DNA from 4 places in the Pseudomonas sp. S11P7 genome. Region 1 is predicted to be linked to each of the others. Evidence: predicted binding sites of a transcription regulator. Region 1 holds the regulator's gene; each other region holds the start of a gene.
The links. The regulator sigma-54, encoded in region 1, starts transcription at its own class of promoters, with help from an activator protein. The targets are predictions, from matches to a motif close to ANTGGCATNNANNTTGCTNT.
Positions count from the first base shown of each region.

Region 2: a site for sigma-54 is predicted at 2,348-2,367, ahead of M0746_RS15995 (CmpA/NrtA family ABC transporter substrate-binding protein). Genes of this name have one in related genera too.
Region 3: a site for sigma-54 is predicted at 2,089-2,108, ahead of glnK (P-II family nitrogen regulator). Genes of this name have one in related genera too.
Region 4: a site for sigma-54 is predicted at 1,941-1,960, ahead of flgB (flagellar basal body rod protein FlgB). Genes of this name have one in related genera too.

Region 1 is NZ_JALPKS020000002.1:4,597,097-4,600,835, forward strand. It holds gene lptB (LPS export ABC transporter ATP-binding protein) at 1-430, shown strand, start outside; gene M0746_RS21280 (RNA polymerase factor sigma-54) at 616-2,109, shown strand; gene hpf (ribosome hibernation-promoting factor, HPF/YfiA family) at 2,183-2,491, shown strand; gene ptsN (PTS IIA-like nitrogen regulatory protein PtsN) at 2,503-2,967, shown strand; gene rapZ (RNase adapter RapZ) at 2,970-3,739, shown strand, end outside.
Region 2 is NZ_JALPKS020000002.1:3,492,636-3,496,374, reverse strand. It holds gene M0746_RS16005 (nitrate/nitrite transporter) at 1-1, opposite strand, end outside; gene M0746_RS16000 (ANTAR domain-containing response regulator) at 429-1,004, opposite strand; gene M0746_RS15995 (CmpA/NrtA family ABC transporter substrate-binding protein) at 1,020-2,231, opposite strand; gene M0746_RS15990 (quinone-dependent dihydroorotate dehydrogenase) at 2,456-3,475, shown strand; gene rmf (ribosome modulation factor) at 3,734-3,739, opposite strand, start outside.
Region 3 is NZ_JALPKS020000002.1:5,819,791-5,823,529, reverse strand. It holds gene M0746_RS26585 (ammonium transporter) at 174-1,511, opposite strand; gene glnK (P-II family nitrogen regulator) at 1,548-1,886, opposite strand; gene M0746_RS26575 (accessory factor UbiK family protein) at 2,301-2,561, shown strand; partial or broken gene M0746_RS26570 (YifB family Mg chelatase-like AAA ATPase) at 3,288-3,739, shown strand, end outside.
Region 4 is NZ_JALPKS020000002.1:968,419-972,157, reverse strand. It holds gene flgE (flagellar hook protein FlgE) at 1-273, opposite strand, end outside; gene flgD (flagellar hook assembly protein FlgD) at 305-1,030, opposite strand; gene flgC (flagellar basal body rod protein FlgC) at 1,046-1,489, opposite strand; gene flgB (flagellar basal body rod protein FlgB) at 1,493-1,900, opposite strand; gene cheR (protein-glutamate O-methyltransferase CheR) at 2,267-3,094, opposite strand; gene M0746_RS04460 (chemotaxis protein CheV) at 3,141-3,739, opposite strand, start outside.

The DNA.
Region 1 (3,739 bases):
CATGGCCATCCTCGAGACCCGTCAGGAACTCGACAAGGCCGGCCGTCGCAAAGAGCTGGAAAGCCTGCTGCAGGAATTCCACATCAGCCACATTCGCGACAACCTCGGCATGAGCCTGTCGGGTGGTGAGCGGCGCCGGGTGGAAATTGCCCGCGCACTGGCCACCGCGCCGAAATTCATCCTGCTCGACGAGCCGTTCGCCGGTGTCGACCCGATCTCGGTCGGCGACATCAAGCAAATCATTCATCATCTCAAGGCCAAGGGCATCGGTGTATTGATCACCGACCACAACGTGCGTGAGACGCTGGATATCTGCGAAACCGCTTACATCGTCAACGACGGTCAACTGATCGCCGAAGGTGACGCCGAGACTATCCTGGCCAACGATCTGGTCAAGGAAGTGTATCTGGGTCACGAGTTCCGCCTGTAAGCGCGAGCCGTTGGGTGAGCTGCGCGGGTGCTGTATCGATCAAGCCGTTTTTTATACCGTTTAATTGTTACAGCGCTCTAGGCAAACACTTCAGTTTCAGGCATATAATTTGCTTAAGTTTGGCGCCTCGGCGCCCTGTAGTGGATGGCGCATAGCGCCGGCGAATAAGGTGTTAAGCCCCTGCCATGAAACCATCGCTAGTCTTGAGAATGGGCCAGCAGCTGACGATGACACCGCAGCTGCAACAGGCCATCCGCCTGCTCCAATTGTCGACCCTGGATCTGCAACAGGAAATCCAGGAGGCTCTGGAATCCAACCCGATGCTCGAACGCCAGGAAGAAGGCGAGGACTTCGACAACTCCGATCCACTGGCCGACAACGTCGAGCAAAAGCCCAACACTGAAATTCAGGAGCCCTCTTACCAGGAGGCCGCGCCGACGGTGGATAACCTCGACGACGGCGAATGGAGCGAGCGCATCCCCAACGAGCTGCCGGTCGACACGGCCTGGGAAGACGTTTACCAGACCAGCGCCAGCAGCCTGCCGAGCAGCGACGATGACGAGTGGGACTTCACCACCCGAACTTCCGTCGGCGAAAGCCTGCAAAGCCACCTGCTGTGGCAATTGAACCTCGCACCGATGTCCGACACCGATCGCCTGATCGCGGTGACCCTGATCGATTGCATCAACAATCAGGGCTATCTGGACGAAACCCTCGAAGAAATCCTCGACGCTTTCGATCCAGAACTCGACATCGAACTGGACGAGATCGAAGCCGTCCTGCACCGCATCCAGCAGTTCGAACCCGCGGGCATCGGCGCACGCAATCTCAGCGAATGCCTGCTGCTGCAACTGCGTCAGTTGTCGGCCAAGACACCCTGGCTGGCAGAAGCCAAGCGGTTGGTCAGCGACTACATCGATCTGCTCGGCAGCCGCGATTACAGCCAACTGATGCGGCGCATGAAACTCAAGGAAGACGAGCTGCGCCAGGTCATCGAACTGGTGCAGAGCCTCAATCCGCGGCCAGGCTCGCAGATCGAGTCCACCGAAGCCGAATACGTCATACCTGACGTTATTGTGCGCAAGGACAACGACCGCTGGCTGGTCGAGCTGAACCAGGAATCGGTACCGCGCCTGCGCGTCAACGCGCAGTACGCCGGTTTCGTAAAACGCGCCGACACCAGCGCCGACAACACCTTCATGCGCAATCAGCTGCAGGAAGCGCGCTGGTTCATCAAAAGCTTGCAGAGCCGCAACGAAACCCTGATGAAGGTCGCTACGCAGATCGTCGAGCATCAACGCGGTTTTCTCGAGTATGGCGACGAAGCCATGAAACCGCTGGTCCTGCATGACATCGCCGAAGCGGTGGGCATGCACGAATCGACGATTTCCCGGGTGACCACACAAAAATTCATGCATACCCCGCGCGGTATTTATGAGCTGAAATACTTTTTCTCCAGCCACGTCAGTACCTCCGAGGGCGGCGAATGCTCGTCCACGGCGATCCGCGCGATCATCAAGAAACTGGTTGCTGCGGAAAATCAGAAAAAGCCGTTGAGTGACAGCAAGATCGCTGGTTTACTGGAGGCACAAGGCATTCAGGTGGCTCGCCGCACCGTCGCCAAGTATCGCGAATCCCTCGGAATCGCGCCTTCGAGCGAACGCAAGCGGTTGATGTAAGCCACGTTACAGCGTTCCAGTGGCAGGCTTTTCGGCCTGCCGCTTTATGCACTGGCAACGAAGGAGAAGCTGTATGCAAGTCAACATCAGTGGACACCAACTGGAAGTGACCCAACCTCTGCGTTCCTACATCGAGGAAAAACTCCAACGACTGGAGCGACATTTCGACAAGATCACCAACGTGCAAGTCACGATGTGTGTCGAAAAGCTGAAGCAGAAAATCGAAGCCACCTTGCATATTCCCGGCAGTGAAGTGGTCGCCAACGCAGAAGATACCGACATGTATGCTGCGATCGACTCACTCACCGACAAGCTGGATCGCCAACTCAAAAAGCATAAGGAAAAGACCCAGAGCCTCCTCCAGGGCGCGACCGGTCGTTAACACCCTCATCCATGATCCGACTTGAAACCATCCTGACCCCCGGCCGCTCCCAAGTGAACGCGCCGGGCGGCAGCAAGAAAAAAGCCCTCGAACAGATTGCCAACCTGATCCACCGCGAAGTGCCGGATCTGGCGATGCAGGATGTTTTCGAGGCGTTGGTCGCCCGTGAAAAACTCGGTTCCACCGGTTTTGGCAACGGCATCGCCATCCCCCACTGCCGCCTTAAGGGCTGCGCAGGGCCAGTCAGCGCCCTGCTGCACCTCGAAGCCCCGATTGATTTCGACGCCATCGATGGAGCCCCGGTCGACCTGCTGTTCGTGTTGCTGGTCCCGGAAGCCGCCACCGATGCGCACCTGGAACTGCTGCGCCAGATCGCCAGCATGCTCGATCGCAAGGAAGTGCGTGAAAAACTGCGCAGCGCACCAAGCAACGAAGCCTTGTACCAGGTCGTACTGGACGAGCAGAACGGGCATTAATCATGCGCTTGATCATCGTCAGTGGCCGCTCAGGCTCGGGCAAGAGTACCGCGCTGAATGTCCTTGAGGACAACGGCTACTACTGCATCGACAATCTGCCCGCCGGCTTGCTGCCGGAACTGGCCGAACGTGCGCTGATTCACACCGAACTCGCGCAACCGCTGGTAGCCGTTTCGATCGATGCGCGCAACTTGCCCAGTCATCTGTCACGATTTCCGGAACTGCTCGAAGACGCGCGCAGCAAGCACATCCAGTGTGATGTGCTGTACCTGGATGCGGACGAAGAAACCCTGCTCAAGCGTTTTTCCGAAACCCGCCGCCGCCATCCACTGAGCAACGCCAATCGCTCACTGGCCGAAGCGATCCACGATGAAAGCGCCCTGCTCGGCCCGATCGCCGACCTGGCTGATCTGAAGATCAACACCACCCACCTCAACCTGTACCAGTTGCGCGACACGCTCAAGTTGCGCCTGCTGAACCAGCCTGAGCCGGGCACGGCGTTTCTCGTCGAATCGTTCGGTTTCAAGCGCGGCATGCCGGTGGATGCGGATTTGGTCTTCGACGTTCGCTGCCTGCCCAACCCCTATTGGAAGCCGGAATTACGTGAGCAGTCTGGTCTCGACGCGCCGGTGGCGGAGTACCTGGCGGAACAGCCGGACGTCGAAGAAATGTATCAGGACATCTACGCCTACCTGCACAAGTGGCTGCCGCGCTTTGCTGCGAGCAACCGCGCCTATGTGACCGTCGCCATTGGCTGTACCGGCGGGCATCA
Region 2 (3,739 bases), 1.1 Mb from region 1:
TCGCGCACCTCAGCTGATAAGAGTCTCGGGAGTCATGCACAGCAGGTGGAGCGCCTGCACGGCCGCACCACCGGCCCCGGTCTGTGGGGCCAAAACGCAAAAACGCCGCTACCGGATTCGCGATTGAGCGAATGGGGTGAGCGACGTCTTTGTCGTGGGTGGGGCAACCGCCGTTGGTTACCTGTGCGTTTACATAGCGAGATTTGTGCCAACAGGGAAAGATCAAAAGCCCCTCACCCTAGCCCTCTCCCAGAGGGAGAGGGAACCGAGCGGGGATGGCCGAGTGATTTGCCGATCTGAACGATTTCGAGTGAATCCATAATCGACTCGGTCGTTCAGGTCGGCGGACAGCGCAAGACAGCGCGGTCGGTCCCCTCTCCCTCCGGGAGAGGGCTAGGGTGAGGAGCTCTTGATTTGCAACGAAGATTTCAGCCCAGCAACTCGCTCATCGCAATTATCTGCTCCGCCACCTGTATCAGCTTCTGCTGCCGGCTCATGGCCTGGCGCCGCATTAGCGTGTAAGCCTCTTCTTCATTGCAATCCTTCATCTTCATCAACAAACCCTTGGCCAGTTCGATGCGCTTGCGCTCGGCCAGTTGCTGGTCCCGTGCCTGCAACTGCGCGCGCAAGGCCTGGTCGCTTTCGAAGCGCGCCATCGCCACGTCGAGAATCGGCTGCAGGCGCTGGGCGTGGATGCCCTCGACGATGTAGGCGCTGACCCCGGACTTGATCGCCTGGCGCATCACCGTTGGGTCATGTTCATCGGTAAACATCACGATCGGCCGTGGCTGGTCGCGGCTGACCAGCACCACTTGCTCCATGACATCGCGGCTTGGTGACTCGGTATCGATCAGGATCACGTCCGGGCGCACCGTTTCGACGCGTGCAGGCAGGTCGATGGTCAGACCGGACTCGTCGATCACCTCGAAACCGGCCTCGGTCAACGCGGCCTTCAGACGGCCGACTTTTTTCGCGGTGTCGTTGATCAGCAGAATGCGCAACATGTTCGCGGCCTCCGGTCAGCGCTGGGCAAGCAGGGGAGCGTCGTCGCTCAGCGCGTGCAGCTTGAAGCTACGCGCATAGCCGGCCGGATCGCTGCCGTCCCAGACCTTGCCGTCGAGCAACTGGCTGCTGCGCATGTCGGTGCCCCAGGCGGCCACGCCAACTGCCGTTGCGGCATCACGATACAGCTGCAATTGCTGCACCTGACGCGCCACGGCGAGGTAGTCCGGGTCGCTGCGCAGCAGACCCCAGCGGCGGAACTGGGTCATGAACCACATGCCGTCGGAAAGGTACGGCAAGTTGACCTCGCCATGGCCGTGAAAGCGCAGCGCGTGCGGGTCTTGCCAGCGATTGCCGAGGCCGTCGGCATAGTCGCCGAGAAAACGCGGTTCGATGCACGCCACCGGCGCATCGAGATATTCCGCCGCGCTGAGCAGGTGCGCGGTGCTGCGACGATTTTCCGGGCTGGCTTCGATGAAGCGGCTGGCCTCGAGAATCGCCATCACCAAGGCCCGCGCGGTATTCGGGTATTGCTCGACGAATTCACGGGTGCAACCGAGGACTTTTTCCGGGTGATCGGGCCAGATGGTCTGGCTGGTGGCAAGGGTGAAACCGAGGTCCTGCTGCACCGCGCTGGCGGCCCACGGCTCGCCGACGCAAAAACCGTCGATGCGCCCGGCTTGCAGGTGCGCGACCATTTGCGGCGGCGGCACCACCACACTGTCGACGTCCTGCAACGGATGAATGCCTTGGCTCGCCAGCCAGTAATACAGCCACATCGCATGGGTGCCGGTGGGGAAGGTCTGGGCGAAGGTCAGTTTTGCGCGGCTTTGGTGCACGTGGCGGTCGAGCGCTTCAGGACTGTTCACGCCGAGGTTTTGCAGACCTCGCGACAGGTTCAGGCTTTGGCCGTTCTGATTGAGGCCCATCAGCACCGCCATGTCGGTCGGTGCGACACCGCCGATGCCCAGGTGCACGGCGTAGATCAAGCCGTACAAACTGTGCGCGGCGTCGAGTTCGCCGCTCACCAGGTTGTCGCGCAGGTTGGCCCACGAGGCCTGGCGCTTGAGGTTCAGGGTCAGGCCGTAAGGCTGGGCAAAGCCCTGCGTGGCCGCGACGACGACCGAGGCGCAGTCGCTCAGGGCCATGAAGCCGAGGTTGATCGCGCTCTTTTCCGGCGCATCGCTGCCATTGACCCAGGCCAGTGGCCCGGCCGTCAGTTCATTCATATACCGCCACCTCGAAAAAAAAGCGCCGCCGCGGACTTTGCCCAGGCAAATCCCGTCGACGACGCCATTGTCCGTGCTCGTCTGCCGTCATTGGCCGGCGAGTTGATAACCGGGAAAGTGCAAGGCATATGCCAGCCGGCGCGATTTGCGCGTGCGCCTCGCGCCGCAGGGCGATGCCCGGCTATAATCGCCGCCTCTTTTCGCCGCCCGAGTCATCGCCGCCCATGTACACCCTGGCCCGTCAGCTGTTGTTCAAACTTTCCCCGGAAACCTCCCACGATCTGTCGCTGGATCTGATCGGCGCGGGTGGGCGTTTGGGCCTCAACGGCTTGCTGTGCAAGGCGCCGGCGCAGGTGCCGGTGACCGTCATGGGCCTGGAGTTTGCCAACCCGGTCGGGCTGGCGGCGGGTCTGGACAAGAACGGCGCGGCCATCGATGGTTTCGCACAACTGGGTTTTGGCTTTGTCGAAATCGGCACCGTGACCCCGCGCGCCCAACCGGGTAATCCGAAACCACGGATTTTCCGCCTGCCGGAAGCCGAGGCGATCATCAATCGCATGGGTTTCAACAACCTCGGCGTCGACAACCTGCTGGCGCGCGTCGCTGCAGCGAAATACAAGGGCGTGCTGGGCATCAACATCGGCAAGAACTTCGACACGCCGGTTGAACGAGCGGTCGACGATTACCTGATCTGCCTCGACAAGGTCTATGCCCACGCCAGCTACGTGACGGTCAACGTCAGCTCGCCAAACACCCCGGGCCTGCGCAGCCTGCAGTTCGGTGATTCGCTCAAACAGCTGCTGGCGAACCTGGCCACGCGCCGCGCCGAACTGGCGCTGCGCCACGGCAAACATGTGCCGCTGGCGATCAAGATCGCCCCGGACATGACTGACGAAGAAACCGTGCAGGTGGCGCAGGCGTTGATCGACACCGGCATGGACGCGGTGATCGCCACCAACACCACCCTCAGCCGGGTCGGCGTTGAAGGCATGGAGCATGGCGACGAGGCGGGCGGTCTGTCCGGCGCACCGGTGCGCGAGAAGAGCACCCACACCGTGAAGGTGCTGGCGGGTGAGCTGGCCGGGCGTTTGCCGATCATTGCCGCTGGCGGGATCACCGAAGGCAAGCACGCGGCCGAGAAGATCGAGGCGGGTGCGAGTCTGGTGCAGATTTATTCGGGCTTCATCTACAAGGGCCCGGCGCTGATTCGCGAAGCGGTCGACGCCATCGCCGCACTGCGCTGAGCCATCTGACACCACGGTGATCCCTTGTAGGAGCGAGCCTGCTCGCGAAAGCGGTATGTCAGTCACATTATTGGGTCTGGTACACCGCCTTCGCGAGCAGGCTCGCTCCCACAGGCTATCTGTTCAGCTCAATGATTTCGCAGGCAATAAAAAGGGCTCCTCGAAGGAGCCCCTGGGCCGTAGCCCGCCGTCCGGGAGGGACGTGCGTGGTTAATTCGTTACAGATTCAGATTGTCGTGTCGGAATAAATGCCCTGTGTCAGCC
Region 3 (3,739 bases), 1.2 Mb from region 1:
GAAAAAACAAAGACCCTAATATTCCCGCAATGATGTAAGCCATTCGCCGGGTAAAAACGCCACGGGTAAACACGACCAAAGCCGTACGAAAAATCCTTTCAGCTGCTCCCACAGTGACAAATCACGGACAAAAAAATGCCCGGCGAGCCGGGCAATTTTTTTGCTGCGCGTACTTACAGGTTGTAGCCGCGTTCGTTGTGTTGTGCCAGATCGAGGCCGACCGATTCTTCTTCCTCGGTCACGCGCAGCCCCATCACCGCATCCAGGACCTTGAGGATGATGAAGGTGACGATCGCGGTGTAGATCACCGTGAAGCCGACGCCTTTGATCTGAATCCAGACCTGTGCGCCGATGTCGGTCACGGTGCCGAAGCCGCCCAGTGCAGGCGCTGCAAACACACCGGTGAGGATCGCGCCGAGGATACCGCCGATACCGTGCACGCCGAACGCATCCAGGGAGTCGTCATAACCGAGTTTGCGTTTCAGGGTGGTGGCGCAGAAGAAGCACACCACGCCTGCCGCCAGACCGATCACCAGTGCGCCCATCGGGCCTACGGTGCCAGCGGCCGGCGTGATCGCGACCAGGCCGGCAACCACACCCGAGGCGATGCCCAGTGCGCTTGGCTTACCATGGGTGACCCATTCGGCAAACATCCAGCCCAGTGCCGCAGCGGCGGTGGCGATCTGAGTAACCAGCATTGCCATACCGGCAGTGCCGTTGGCGGCCGCAGCGGAGCCGGCGTTGAAGCCGAACCAGCCGACCCACAGCATGGCCGCGCCCATCAGCGTGTAACCGAGGTTGTGCGGAGCCATCGGGGTGGTCGGGAAGCCTTTGCGCTTGCCCAGTACCAGGCACGCCACCAGACCGGCGATACCGGCGTTGATGTGCACCACGGTGCCGCCGGCGAAGTCGAGTACGCCCCAGTCCCACATCAGGCCGCCGTTGCCGGACCAGACCATGTGCGCGATCGGCGCATAAACGAGGGTGAACCAGACGCCCATGAAGATCAGCATCGCGGAGAACTTCATGCGCTCGGCGAACGCACCGACGATCAGCGCCGGGGTGATGATCGCGAAGGTCATCTGGAAGGTGATGAACACTGCTTCAGGAAACAGCGCCGCCGGGCCAGTGATGCTCGAAGGCGTGACACCGGCGAGGAACGCCTTGCCCATGCCACCGAAGAACGAATTGAAATTGACGACGCCCTGCTCCATGCCGGTGGTGTCGAAGGCAATGCTGTAGCCATAAATGACCCACAGGATGCTGATCAGACCGGTAATGGCGAAGCACTGCATCATCACGGAAAGAATGTTTTTCGAGCGGACCATGCCGCCGTAGAACAGCGCCAGGCCAGGAATGGTCATGAACAGCACGAGGGCCGTCGAGGTGAGCATCCAGGCAGTGTCGCCGGAATTGAGGACTGGGGCCGCCACTTCGTCTGCCGCCATTGCAAGGCCGGGCATTACGATGGACAACAGGGCTCCTAGCCCTGCGAATTTACGCAGAGTCATATTGTTTTCTCCTGGGGCGTTGGGTTTGTGGCGGCGTTAGATCGCGTCGGTATCGGTTTCGCCGGTACGGATGCGGATCGCCTGTTCCAGATTGACCACGAAGATCTTGCCGTCACCGATCTTGCCGGTGTTGGCGGCCTTGGTTATCGCTTCGATAACCCGGTCCAGATCCTTGTCGTCGATGGCCACGTCGATTTTCACCTTGGGCAGAAAATCGACCACATATTCCGCGCCGCGATACAGCTCGGTGTGACCCTTCTGCCGGCCGAAGCCTTTGACTTCAGTAACGGTAATGCCCTGCACGCCGATTTCGGACAGCGACTCGCGCACGTCGTCCAACTTGAACGGCTTGATGATGGCAGTGACTAGCTTCATGAAACTCTCTCCCGAATTGGTGGACTTGCCCCAGGAAAACAAACCCGACTCAAGTCTAAGCGCAGTGCCTGGCTTTGTAACGCATCGTCGGCCTTGCCTGCCCGACTGACGCCAGCTAACCGCATCCAGACGAAACTCCCCGCTCCGTCTGCCGCACTGCATTCGTCACAGCGACTGCATCAGTGCATGGGTCGAGGGTGACTAAGCAGAAACCTTGCCATCTCGCCAAAATCCCCTGATTTCAATCCTTTGGCCGCTACCACAGGCGCTATTGCGCAAAGCGCCGCACCGATACGCACAACAACGGTGCGCGGCCGTCCGTCCGCCTGCGCGAAAAGCGTGCATCCCCGACCACGGGATTGACTATAGACACTGCGTGATACACTGCCGGCCATTGTTTCCAGGACCTCCACCATGCTCGCGCCCAAAGACTTCCTCGACGCCCTGAGCGGCACCGCCTCCCGCCTGTTCAGCGGCGACACCCCGCTGCCGAAAGCCGAAATCGAAAGCCAGTTCAAGATGCTGCTACAAAGCGCCTTCAGCAAACTCGACCTGGTCAGCCGTGAAGAATTTGATAGTCAAATGGTGGTGTTGGCCCGAACGCGTGCACGGCTTGAGAGCCTTGAAGCGAAGGTTGCCGAGATGGAAGCGAAGCTGACGCCGCCAGCGGAATAAGACCGCAATCTACTGTGGGAGCTAGCCTGCTATCGATTGGCGTAGTGCACATTTGGGAAGCCCATAGTGCCGATTTGCTCAAGCATGGTTGCCAGACTGCCGATGGGGTAGCAGCGCTTGTTGCGAAAATGATCGTTCCGGGAGCACAAATCTATTGTGAGTTCAAAGAACAGCGATGTGGAAACAGGGTCGCGGTACTGAGGACATCTATGGGAACACTGATTCTTGAACCGCGACACGAGCGCGCCACAGGATTTGGTTACTTCGTGGTGACTCGGTATCCGCAAAAACGCGCACATGGCACGTTGGTGGGGCAAATATCACGAGTACCATTAAATCAAAAATAAAAAAGGCGTCCGATGGACGCCTTTTCAATATTTTTGAGGAGTAGTCGCAGCGATTCTTTAGCTCCAGGCTTTACGGCCTTGGGTTCAGAATCCGACAGGCTAGCCCATCGTCACTACTTCAGCGAAACCAGCTTCTCTGCTGCCGAAAATGCGGGGGAGCTTTTGCTGGTGCCCAGTCCCGACGAATGCGCAGTTGCAGCCCTCAAGCGGAATGATCCGTCAATGCCGGTGCAGAGTCAACGCTCCAATTTACGCAAGCAGTGACAGCCCATCGGGTTTTGATACGTCTTGTAAACCTCTATTCGACCACCGAGACCCGGCTCAACTACCCTTCAAAAACCCGCAGGAAGCGGCCCCCGATTCAGCTCAAGGAACGACCATGTCCCTCTCCATCGTCCACAGCCGCGCCCAGATTGGCGTGGAAGCCCCCGCTGTCACCGTCGAAGTCCATCTGGCTAACGGTTTGCCATCGCTGACCATGGTCGGGCTGCCCGAGGCGGCGGTGAAGGAGAGCAAGGACCGGGTGCGCAGCGCGATCATTAATTCCGGGCTGCAGTTTCCGGCGCGGCGGATCACTTTGAATCTGGCCCCGGCGGATCTGCCCAAGGATGGCGGGCGATTCGATCTGGCGATTGCCTTGGGGATTCTCTCGGCGAGTGTGCAGGTGCCGTGCCTGACGCTGGATGAGGTGGAGTGTCTGGGCGAACTGGCGTTGTCTGGCGCGGTACGGCCGGTGCGTGGCGTCCTGCCGGCAGCTCTGGCGGCGCGCAAGGCTGGGCGCGCGTTAGTGGTGCCGCGAGCGAATGCGGAAGAGGCGTGTCTGGCTTCGGG
Region 4 (3,739 bases), 3.6 Mb from region 1:
GGTGAAGAAACCGGAACCGTTGATGCCCATGTCCAACACGTTACCGGTGTTGTTGATATCACCCTGGGTGAACTGCTGGGAAACGTTGGCCAGGCGCACGCCGTTACCGATGACTTTGCTGCCGCTGCCCAGACGAGTCGACGAATACACGTCTTCGAATTCTGCGCGCGAGGATTTGAAACCGGCGGTGGCAACGTTGGCGATGTTGTTGCCGGTCACGTCCAGTTGCTTGTTGGCTGCATAGAGACCGCTAAGGCCGATATTGAAAGACATATTCCACTCCTTTATGCCGGGTTAGTCGGCTCTATATACCAATGGTTTGAACTTTGGACAGGGCGACGGTGCCCTTGCCAGCGAGGTTGAGCATCAGCTCGCCGCCGGTCTGGCTGATCGTCACGCTGTTGACGGTCGCTGGCAGGTAAGTCGCCAGGTCCGTCGCCGCGCCGTTGATCGGTGCGCTGGCCTTGAAGGTGTAAGTCCCGACCGGCACCACGGTGCCTGCGGTGTCCTTGCCGTCCCAGGTGAAGCTCGCGTCGCCGGCGGCGCGGCTGCCCAGATCGATGGTGCGCACGGTCTTGCCGTCCTTGTCGGTGATGGTCACGGTGCCACCGGCAATCGACGAAGGTACGGTGACCGAACCGGTCAGGCCTTTGCTCGGGTCATCGAGCTGCGCGGTGTTGGTCTGCACGATCACGTTACGGCCAACCAGCGACGAGGCTTGCAGCGCCTGCGACGAGTTGTAGTTGCCGGCCAGGCCACTCACGGTGGAGTTCAGCGTGGTGATGCCTTCGAGGCTGCTGAACTGCGCCAACTGGGCAACGAATGCGCTGTTGTCCTGCGGGTCGAGCGGGTTCTGGTTTTTCAGCTGGGTCACCAGCAACTGCAGGAACGCATCCTTGCCCAGCGCTTGTCCGCCGGTGCTGCTGTTGGTCGCCGAAGCGATGCCATCGGTGGTCGAACTGGTCTTTTTCGACGAGTTCGCCAGGATGTCATTCATGCTCAGGGAGCTGGTGGTATCGGTAACGCTCATGGCAGTCGCCCCTTATTACTGACCGAGGGTCAGCACCTTCTGCATCATGGTTTTGGCGGTGTTCATCATTTCGGCGTTGGTCTGGAACGAACGGCTCGCGGAAATCATGTCAGCCATCTCTTCCACCACGTTGACGTTCGGGTAGTAGACGTAGCCCTTGCCGTCGGCCGCAGGGTGATTCGGCTCGTAACGCGCTTCGAGGTTGCTCTGGTCTTCGACCACACCGAGCACCTGCACGCCTTGACCGGCCGCGTCCTGGTTCTGGAACAGCGAATCGCTGCCGCCGCTCTGGCCGCCCTGGAACATGGTGGCGAACACCGGGTGACGGGCGCGGTAGGTCTGGTCGATGCTCGACGAGACGGTCTCGGCGTTGGCGATGTTCGAGGCCACGGTGTTCAGACGCGTGGTCTGGGCGCTCATGCCGCTGCCGGCAATGTTGAAAACGCTGGACAGGGACATGGATTACTCTCCGCGCAGGGCTGACACCAGCCCTTTGAATTTGCTGTTGAGCAGGGTGAAGCTGGCCTGGAAGCCGACCGCGTTTTCCGCGTAGTTGGACTGTTCCAGTTGAGCGTCCACGGTGTTCTGGTCGATCGAAGGCTGCATCGGCGTGCGATACATCAGCGACTCGTCGCCATTGCCCAGACCCTCAGCTTCGATGTGACGGCTGTTGGTCTTGTTGAGGGCGATGGTGCCGTTGGCGTTTTTCTGGCTCTGGGCTTCGAGTACTTTCGAGAAGTCCAGATCCCGCGCCTTGTAGTTCGGGGTATCGGCGTTGGCGATGTTGTTGGCCAGCACTTCGGCACGCTGGGCGCGGAAGCCCAAAGCCTTTTCGTGAATGCCGAGCGCTTTGTCGAAGCTGATGCTCATGTCGGGAACCTTCAGGTGACCGGTTTTTCGTAACTGAGCTTTAGCAAGCGTCGTGCCAGATTGCCAAACTCCCGGTTTCCGTGGCTTTGCGGGCGATCGGCAAAGCGGCAATGCCAGAAAAGCGGCAACCGGCTTCCGCCAGATGCCGCTTTTCTGCCGCTTGGTTGCCTCTTACTGGTTACATGAACCCTGTGGGAGCGGGCTTGCCCGCGATGACGGTATATCTGGTGAATTTATATCGACTGACAGGGCGCCATCGCGGGCAAGCCCGCTCCCACAGGGATAAATGATGTAAGTAGGAAAAGTGCCAGGCACAAAGAAACGGGAGCCCCATGAGGGCTCCCGTTTTTGGTATTGCCGCAGCAATCACTTGGCCTTGTAAATGATCCCCGGGCTGCACTGGACCATCTGGTAGTGATCCGGCAAACCGTTCAGCGCTTCGGAGGCGCCGAGGAACAGATAACCGCCCGGCTTCAACGTGCTGTGAATGCGCAACAGGATGTCTTTCTTCACTTCGGCAGAGAAGTAGATCAACACGTTGCGGCAGAACACGATGTCGAACTTGCCCAGCGCGGCATAGCTGTCGAGCAGGTTGAACGAGCGGAACTCCACCCGGCTCTTGATCGGCGCCTTGACCACCCAGCGACCCGGCCCTTTCGGGTCGAAGTAGCGCTGCAGGCGTTCCGGCGACAAACCGCGGCCGATGGCCAAGCTGTCGTACTCGCCGGTCTTGCAGTTGGTCAGCATCAGTCCCGACAGATCAGTGGCAACGATCTGCACACCCATCTTCAACTGGCCGAGGTTGCTGCGCTCGAACTCGTCGATCGACATCGACAGCGAGTACGGTTCCTGACCCGACGAGCAGGCCGCCGACCAGATACGCAAGCGCTGGTTGGGGCTGGCCTTGATCGCTTCCGGCAGTACCTTGTTCTTCAACACTTCAAACGGATAGGTGTCGCGAAACCACAGGGTTTCGTTGGTCGTCATGGCATCGACCACCTGCTCGCGCAAACCGCTGCGCGGCTGGGTCTGGATGCGCTGCACCAGCTCACCCAGGGACTTGATGCCTTGCTGCTCCATCAGTTTGTTGAGACGGCTGGAGACCAGATACTGCTTGTTTTCACCGAGCAAAATGCCACAGGCCTTTTCCAGGAAGACCCGGAACTGTTCGAAATCCAAATTACCCGTAGACAATGGTGCCGCCTCTTAAATCGTGTTGATCACCAGGGACAGTAGGTCCCTAGCTGATATCTGCTGCTTTGATCCGGTCGACTACCCGGGATGCCAGGTCATCAGGACGGAATTTGGCCAGGAAGTCGTCGGCGCCGACTTTCTTCACCATCGCCTGATTGAATACCCCCGACAACGAAGTATGCAGGATGATATGGAGCTTTTGCATGCGTGCGTCGCCGCGGATTTCCGCCGTCAGGGTGTACCCGTCCATTTCCGGCATCTCGATGTCGGAAATCATCATCAGGAACTCTTCTTCCGGCTTCTTGCCTTCGTCGACCAGCTTGCGCAGGTAATCCAGCGCCTGCTTGCCGTCGTTCAGCGCCACTACTTCGACACCGATCGTCTGCAGGCAACGGGTCACCTGCTTGCGCGCCACCGACGAGTCATCGACCGTCAACACCCGCAGCGACAACGCCTTGGTCTGGGTCTCGACATCGACCACGCCTACCGAAATCGCTTCCGGCGTCGGTGCGACTTCCGCCAGCACTTTTTCGACGTCGATGATTTCGACTAACTGATTGTCCACCCGCGTCACAGCCGTCAGGTAGTGATCGCGACCGGTGCCCTTGGGCGGCGGATGGATCTCTTCCCAGTTCATGTTGACGA